Regions from separate parts of the Veillonella sp. AF13-2 genome, predicted to be linked through region 2. Evidence: riboswitches for the same ligand, from Rfam matches in the RefSeq annotation. Region 2 holds a riboswitch; the other holds the start of a gene.

Region 1 (4,433 bases), 120 kb from region 2:
TAAATGCCACACTAAAGATGCCAGGTTTTACACCGCTCACCTTAACCGCACTTTCACCAGCAAGTCCATAGTAAGCCAGTGCATACGCAAGAAACTCACCGATAGACAGGTTATCCATAAATGGATAATAGGAACTAAAGAATGCAGCTAAGACAGCTCCTAATAGACAGCCGGTCCCTGTTACCGCTGTCATGATTGAGTGACCATGAGGAACTGCAAATACGCGAGTTCCATCAGAAACGTAGTCCTCTTCCCCCGTTGCGACGACAGGACAGTTAATTTGGCGTGCAAGACGATACGTTATAATTGCGCTATCCTCAACTTGTTCTCCATCTACACCCTTACCCGAAAGAGAACTATCAATCTTATGATTTGTATTAAGAGCATCATAGATGGCTTTAATTTCACTTTGGTTCCCTCGTAGCAACGAAATAGCACCAGTTTTAATCAAGTCTAAAACAACAGATAATCGATAAGCCCCGGCGTGACAACCCACAGGGTCTAGTATAATGGGTACCTCATGAGCCTTCGCTAATTTAACAGCCTCTTTGTAATAAGTAACCTTATCTGGTGTAACGGTCCCAATATTGATGAGCAGTGCAGAAGCATGAACGATAAGGTCTTTTAAGTCTTCGCTACACTCACTCATCACGGGTGATGCACCGATGGCTAGCAAACCGTTAGCTGTAAAGGTCCGCACCACATCATTGGTAATACAAATAACAAGAGGATTTTTTTTGCGTAGAGACTCTAATATATTCAGTTCGGACCAATTTGAACCATTTATATTTGGATTGTTGTAGGTCATATAACTATCTCCTCTAGTCATTTTTCAAAAGTTCATCCATCGTTTGAGGGCCATTTACCAATAACCCATAAGCCATATGATTAACAGGTCCACAGCCATTTCCAAGTGCTGGATTATGCTTAATCGCAAGGGAAATATAGTTCTTTGCAATGCCAATTGCATCCATTACATCACGCCCTTTGGCGAGCTCTGCCGTAATAACCGCCGAGAAGGTGCAACCCGTACCGTGAGTATGAACAGTATCATATTTAGGACTTGTCCACGTACGCACATCTCCATCTTTGGTGAAAGCATAATCCGTAGCATCATCTCCAATATGGCCGCCTTTTATAATAACCACTCGAGGTCCTAATTCATGTAAAATACGCTTAGCTGCTGTTGTAATGTCACTTTCACAAGAGATAGACATATCCGCTAACACCTCTGCCTCGCTACGATTAGGTGTAATAACTGTAGCGACCGGAATGAGTTTAGATTTTAAGAAATCGACGGCCTCATCCGATACAAGTCGATCACCGCTGGTGGCAATCATAACTGGATCCATCACATAAGGGATGTTCTTACTCACATAAGGATAGATGAGATCCATCATCTCTGGTAAAGCAATCATACCTGTCTTAACGGCTTGAGGAAGAATATCTGAATATACATCGTGTAACTGTTTTTCTATGCTTTCTAGCGATAGGTGTTCTACGTGGTGAACCCCTGTTGTATTTTGGGCTACTACGGAGGTAACCACTGCCATACCATATACATGGCGGCTTTGGAAGGATTTTAGATCGGCCATAATGCCAGCGCCACCACTAGGGTCGGTACCGGCAATTGTTAATGCTGTATGTAGTTTCATTATGCCTCCTTATGTAACAAATTACGTCGAGATAAGATTTGTAATACCACGAAGCCAATACAAGCTCCGCTAATAGAGCTCATGGAGAAGGATGTAATCAAAGTCAACAACGCCAACGGTTTACCTAGTAAGAAGTTAGCAATTGGATAGCTAATAAGAGCCCCGAGAAGACCTGTACCTATGATTTCTCCTAAAGCCGCCGCCCATATGGCATTGTACTTCTTATATAGATACGCAGATAACCAAGCGCCAATCATACTGCCTGGAAAGGCTAAGGGAGAACCTAGCGCTAGTACATTACGTAAACAAGAGGTACTAAAGGCGGCACCTACAGAGAATCTCGTCCCTACTACAACGGCTAAAATCACATTTATCATATGTTGAAATGGAAAAATTCGAGCAGGCCCAATCGGAATCGACGTAGTCGATAAGACGACACCCAAGGCCACACATATACTAGCAATAATCAGTTTTTTCATAATACCTCCAACTAAATAAAAAATGAGACCACCTCAAATGGAATGGTCTCGTAATAGTTTGGTATTATGTTTCATTCCACTTCCCTACGCCAGTATTATCTGGATCAGGTCTAGGGTTTTGAATGATCAATCTCAGCAAAAGCACCCCTAGTGGCCATATATTTTTATACTCTAGTTATAACATCATTATACAATCTATGCAACAAAAGAATTGACGGTTCTCCCACCACCTCGTATAATGAAGCCATAACGGGGTGCTCACACGAGTGGGCTGAGAGTAAGCTAATGCTTTAACCCATAACCTGATTTGGATAATGCCAACGTAGGGAACATAGAGGATTAAAAGCCGAGTTCCCATGAGCTCGGCTTTTTCTATGACTTCCTGGCAAGGAGGACGTATGACAGATACACACATTACACAACCACAGTTCGCCATGATATGGTTTGGTGCCGCCCTATCTATAGCGGAGATTATGACCGGCACCTATCTGGCACCCTTAGGCCTCACTCAAGGACTATATGCCATCATCTTAGGCCATATCATCGGCGGTATTCTGCTCTTTGGAGCAGGACTCATCGGTGGCCGTTTGCGGCAAGGCAGTATGAACACGACAGCCTTTAGCTTTGGTCCCTTAGGGGCAAAGGGCTTTGCCTTTTTAAATATGATCCAACTAATCGGTTGGACTAGTATCATGATTTACGATGCTATGCTTGCCTTACAAGAGCTGGCGCCCCTATCTCCTATGATTTGGACTATTGCTATTGGGGCGCTCGTCATTTTATGGCTCTTCATCGGTCTCCACAATACAGGCTATATTCAAGCTATCGTATCTGTTTTATTACTAGGCCTCACACTCTACATGGGAGTTCACATGATTTCTCAATGGCCTAGTGACAGTAGCTTCATGACTAATGGCAATATGAGCTTTATAGCAGCCCTTGAGCTATCAATCGCTATACCACTGTCTTGGCTACCTCTCATCAGTGATTATACTCGTGAAAGCAAAAGCCCTTTCTCCGCATCACTAACAAGTGCTACCATCTACACGGTAACGAGTGTCGCCATGTACACCTTGGGCCTTAGCGCGGCGATCTTCGGCGGTGGGGACTCTATCATTACTATTATGATGAACGCAGGCCTTGGTCTTGCAGGACTCATCGTCATTATCTTCTCCACTGTAACTACGACCTTCATGGACGCTTACTCAGCTGGCGTATCTAGTACGACTATCTATAATGGAGCATCTAGTAAAGGCGTAGCTGTTATCGTAACCATTGTCGGCGCCATTGCAGCCATCCTATATCCGATGGACGATATTACAGAATTCCTATATCTCATCGGATCCGTCTTTGCTCCAATGATTGCCATCTTGTTGGCAGACTATTTTGTCAATCGCCAACAAGTGCAAACGCTATCGGCTTATCTAGTTCGCGGGTTGATTTGGGCTATAGCCGTAGGTTTATACCATTATATGTTGCATAGTGAAAGCTCCATAGGTGCAACACTACCAGCCTTTACAATAGCATTTATCGTAACATCCATCGTTGGATTCATAAGTAAAACTGCTAACACCTTACTATAAGCCCATCTTCACAGGTCCAGTGCCGATTTCCAACCATTTCGGCTTCGCTTTCATCATGGGTAACCCATACACATGGCACATCCCATTCGCGAATAATGGAAACAAGATCCTCTCGAACATGCTTACGTAAATTCCAGTCTAGTGCAGATAATGGTTCATCAAGAAGCAAGATGGTTGGTTTAGAGTAAAGAGCACGCCCCAATGCAACGCGTTGCTGCTCACCACCAGACAAGCTACCTGCTTTCGTTTTACGATATTTCTCAAGGCCTAAGCGTTTTAATAAGCTGTCACACATCTCTGACGTGCCTCGTTTACTATAGGTAATATTATGTTCCACCGATAAATGTGGAAATACGATATTACCTTGTGGCATATAGCCAACTTGACGTTCTTGAGCAGGTACCCAGATTTTTTTGTCGCGATCAACCCATATAGTTTCATCATATTGAATGCTACCTGTAGTCGGTTTCACAAGACCTGCAATGCACTTAATAAATGTACTTTTACCACTGCCAGATTGGCCTGTTAACACGGTAATACCAGAAGAAAATACACCATCGGCTTTCACAGTCACAGAAGGTCTAGCTACGGTAAAGGAAAATGTAATCATCGGACCTCCTAATTATTATCAATGTGCCGGAACAAGGACCCCTTTGTGATGAGGTGAATCCCGCTCAACAATGCCAATGTAAGAACACATATATATATAACTAATT
Region 2 (4,433 bases):
GACGAAATCCACCAAATTTTGGGTGCTGGTTCTACCGGTGATGGTCAAGGCTCCAAAGGCTTGGCAGATATCTTAAAACCTGCCTTGTCTCGTGGTGAAATGACTGTAATTGGTGCTACAACACAAGATGAATACCGTAATACAATCATGAAAAACGCGGCTCTCGCTCGTCGTTTTAATGAGGTAAAGGTAAACGCGCCATCTGCAGAGGATACTTTCAAAATCTTACAAGGCATTCGTCCATTATACGAAGCGCATCATAATATTGAATTGCCAGATGCGGTGTTGAAAGCAGCTGTAGATTATTCCGTACAGTATATTCCACAACGTAGCTTGCCTGATAAAGCTATTGATTTAATCGATGTAACAGCAGCTCACTTGGCATCTCAACATCCTGTAACAGATATTAAAACATTGGAAGCAGATATTGCTGATGCTAAAGCAAAACAAGAGGAATATGCTCAAAAAGAAGACTATGAATCTGCAATCAATGAAAAAATGCGTATTCAAAAGTTACAAGCAGAGCTTGATAACCATACAGAAAATCAAAAGGTAGTGGCTAAGGTCAACGATGTAGCAGAAGCCGTTGAAAGAATGACAGGTATCCCTGTATCTCAAATGGGGGCATCCGATATCGAACGCTTGAAAGACATGAAATCTCGTTTAGAAGCTCATGTAATTGGTCAGGATAAAGCAGTAGAAGCCGTATCTAAAGCAATTCGTCGTAACCGTGCAGGCTTTGACGAAGGCAACCGTCCAATTGGTAGCTTCTTATTCGTAGGTCCTACTGGCGTTGGTAAAACAGAATTAGCTAAACAATTAGCTCTAGATATGTTTGGTAACAAAGATGCAATCATTCGCTTGGATATGTCCGAATATAGTGATCGCACAGCCGTATCTAAATTAATCGGCGCTACAGCTGGGTATGTTGGTTATGAAGATAACTCTAACACATTAACTGAACGCGTACGTCGTAATCCTTATTCCATCGTATTATTCGATGAAATCGAAAAAGCAGACCCTCAAGTTATTACATTACTTTTACAAGTATTGGACGATGGTCGCTTAACAGATGGTCAAGGTAACACAGTAAACTTTAAAAATACTGTTATCATTGCTACATCCAATGCAGGTTTCGGTTATGGTAATGACAATGATGATGAAAATAAAGTAGATGTAATGGAACGCATTGCTCCATTCTTCCGTCCAGAGTTCTTGAACCGTTTCAACGCAGTTATCGAGTTCAATCAATTGAGCAAAGAAGATTTGAAAAAAATTGTAGATTTGATGCTTGATCAAGTGAATAAAACTTTAGCCAAAAAAGATATCACTCTTGATGTATCAGATGAAGCTAAAGAATTGTTGATGGAACAAGGGTATGACAAAACTATGGGCGCTCGTCCATTACGTCGTGTTATCGAATCTGAAATCCGCGATAATGTAACTGATTTCTACTTGGATCACATCGATGCTAAACACTTGCTTGCCGATGTTAAGGATGGTCATATTGTAATCTCTGAAAAAGCAGATTCCGATGATAGCAAAGACCAAGATAAGGCTGAGAAATAAAGAATAGACGTAAAAGTGTCAGAATAATCATTTGACAAATCTGAATAAAGTAGTAATATTAATAGCATAATTATATAGTGAGTATGCAAGGGAGCCTATTATATAGGCTGAGAAAGGGCTGCGAGCACCTGACCTTTATACCTGATCGGGATCATGCCCGCGTAGGAAGCACGCTAATACTTAATATGGGTATCGATCATTTTGTTCGATACCCATTTTTGCATACCTAACTATATATGTCTTTTATATAGGAGGATGTAAAATGTTTATGACTCAATTGGAATCTGCTGTGGCTGGTGTAGTTACGAAGGAAATGAAAGTAGTTGCGGAAAAAGAACGTATGGATGAAGAGGTATTACGTTCACTAGTGGCAGCAGGAAAGGTTGTTATTCCTTGTAACAAGCAACATACTAGTATTTCGCCTGAGGGGATTGGCAAACGCCTTAGAACGAAAGTCAATGTTAATTTAGGTACATCGAAAGACGTTACTGATTATGATAGTGAAATTGAAAAGGTTAATCGAGCTATTAGACTTGGCGCAGAGTCGATCATGGATCTTTCCACTCATGGTGACACTCGTATTTTTAGACGTAAATTAATTGAGACATCGCCAGTAATGATTGGTACGGTGCCTATTTATGATAGTGTCATTCATCATCAAAAAGATTTAGGTGAATTAACAGCTCAAGATTTCTTGGACACTATCCGATTACACGCTCAAGATGGTGTAGATTTTATTACTATCCACAGTGGTATTATGAGAAAAACAATAGATCAAATCAAGAATCATAAACGGTTGCTTAATATTGTTAGCCGCGGAGGCAGTTTGGTATTTGCATGGATGAGCATGACAGGCCATGAAAATCCATTCTATGAATACTTTGATGAAATCTTAAAGATTTGCAAAGAATATGATGTTACTTTGTCTTTAGGTGATGCTTGTCGTCCAGGTTGCTTGGCGGATGCAACTGATGTGTGCCAAATTGAAGAGCTTGTAAGGCTTGGTGAATTGGCAAAACGAGCGAAACAATATGGTGTACAAGCTATGATTGAAGGACCTGGGCATGTACCTTTACATCAAATACAAATGAATATGGAAATACAAGAGTCCTTGTGTGATGGAGCGCCCTTCTATGTGTTGGGACCGCTCGTAACAGATATTGCTCCTGGTTACGACCATATTACAGCTGCCATTGGTGGTGCTGTAGCAGGTATGCATGGGGCGTCATTCTTGTGCTACGTTACACCAGCGGAACATTTAGCCTTACCAAATGCAGATGATGTAAAAGATGGAATTATGGCTTTCAAAATAGCGGCGCATGCTGCAGATATTGCTCGTGGTATTACTAATGCAAGAGATATAGACGACATTATGGCTAAGGCGCGTCAAGTTCTCGACTGGGAAGCACAATATGCTTGTGCCATTGATCCGGAACGGGCTCGTTCTATTCGTGAAAGTAGAGCACCGGAGGAAGACCATAGTGAAACCTGTTCTATGTGTGGCAAATTCTGTGCTGTACGCAGTATGAATAAAGCTTTACAAGAAGAATATATTGATATTTTATAAGCTTTTTCATATGGGAGGTCATTATGGATTTGATTGTTAATGGAGAGCCAAAGTATGTTGTAGGTGAGCAACTTCATTTGATTCTTGATGAATTAGGCTATTCTGGTAAACACTTTGTAGTTGAGCTTAATGGAGAGATTCTTAGTAAGGAAGCATATACAACCACTAAATTAACGGCTGCTGACAGATTAGAAATCGTTAGCTTTGTAGGAGGTAATTGATATATTGGATACATTTACTATAGGTAATATTGGGGTAGGGCCTATTTTTTCTACACAAACAAAACCCAATGCTAATCCTGTAGGAATTTCTTATATATATTGGGCAAAGCAGTTTAGTAAGGCTCCCATTGTTGCTGTTGGGGGCATTAAAACCACAAATGCTGATACCGTTTGGCAAGCGCATCCCGATTTTATTTGTGCCGTTTCTGAAATAACAGAATCGGATAATATACAAAATACTATTTATGAGCTCATGATGGGATATAGTAGGGTCAGATAAAAAAGAGTATACATACAAACCACAAGATTTTAATCTTGTGGTTTTTGTATTTATAAAATAATTTTGTAGATTTGATAAATATCCTTGCTAAGATATAGGTTTATTTAGTATAATCGTATCATTAAATTCGATATTCTATAGAATTTATAAAATAAATGAAGATGGAGAGGTAATAGTATATGTCTCATTATGTAGATTTAAATAGTGATTTAGGCGAAAGTTTTGGTAACTATACATTAGGCATGGATAGTGAAGTATTAAATCACGTAACAAGTGCTAATATTGCTTGTGGTTGGCACGCTGGAGATCCTCTTATTATGGATGCGACTGTTTGTATATGTAAAGAAAAAGGAGTTGCCGTAGGGGCGCATCCTGGTTATCCAGATTTGATGGGATTTGGTCGTCGTGCGATGGCAGTAAGTCCTGCTGAGGCAAAAGCCTATATGATGTACCAACTAGGTGCACTTCAAGCTTTTTGTGATAGTTATGACATTACTTTACAGCATATGAAACTACATGGTGCTTTTTACAATACAGCCTGTGTTACGCCTGTACTAGCCGATGCAATTTTAGATGGTTTACAAGCGGTAAATCCTAATATCGCGATCATGGTATTGAGTGGTAGCTATATTGCTCAAGAGGCACAGCGACGAGGTATTCCTGTTATACAGGAAGTGTTTGCCGATCGTGGCTATACAGAGGAGGGAACATTGGTCCCTCGTACAGAAGTAGGTGCTTTCATTAAAGACCCGCAAGAGGCTTTAGACCGAGTTCTTATGATGGTTACAAAGGGTAA

What was found. A riboswitch is a leader RNA that binds a small molecule or an ion and turns the genes downstream of it on or off. The one in region 2 is predicted to bind thiamine pyrophosphate.
Region 1: it holds a riboswitch for thiamine pyrophosphate, as region 2 does, so the genes downstream of both, cytX (putative hydroxymethylpyrimidine transporter CytX) here and thiC (phosphomethylpyrimidine synthase ThiC) in region 2, are expected to answer to the same signal.

Annotation. Positions count from the first base shown of each region.
Region 1 is NZ_QTMT01000003.1:294,621-299,053, reverse strand. It holds gene thiM (hydroxyethylthiazole kinase) at 1-808, opposite strand, end outside; gene thiD (bifunctional hydroxymethylpyrimidine kinase/phosphomethylpyrimidine kinase) at 822-1,655, opposite strand; gene thiW (energy coupling factor transporter S component ThiW) at 1,655-2,134, opposite strand; TPP riboswitch at 2,199-2,293, opposite strand; TPP riboswitch at 2,375-2,480, shown strand; gene cytX (putative hydroxymethylpyrimidine transporter CytX) at 2,533-3,717, shown strand; gene DWV85_RS07200 (ATP-binding cassette domain-containing protein) at 3,701-4,327, opposite strand; gene modB (molybdate ABC transporter permease subunit) at 4,336-4,433, opposite strand, start outside.
Region 2 is NZ_QTMT01000003.1:418,421-422,853, forward strand. It holds gene DWV85_RS07840 (ATP-dependent Clp protease ATP-binding subunit) at 1-1,569, shown strand, start outside; TPP riboswitch at 1,647-1,754, shown strand; gene thiC (phosphomethylpyrimidine synthase ThiC) at 1,832-3,136, shown strand; gene thiS (sulfur carrier protein ThiS) at 3,160-3,357, shown strand; gene DWV85_RS07855 (thiamine phosphate synthase) at 3,362-3,637, shown strand; gene DWV85_RS07860 (5-oxoprolinase subunit PxpA) at 3,817-4,433, shown strand, end outside.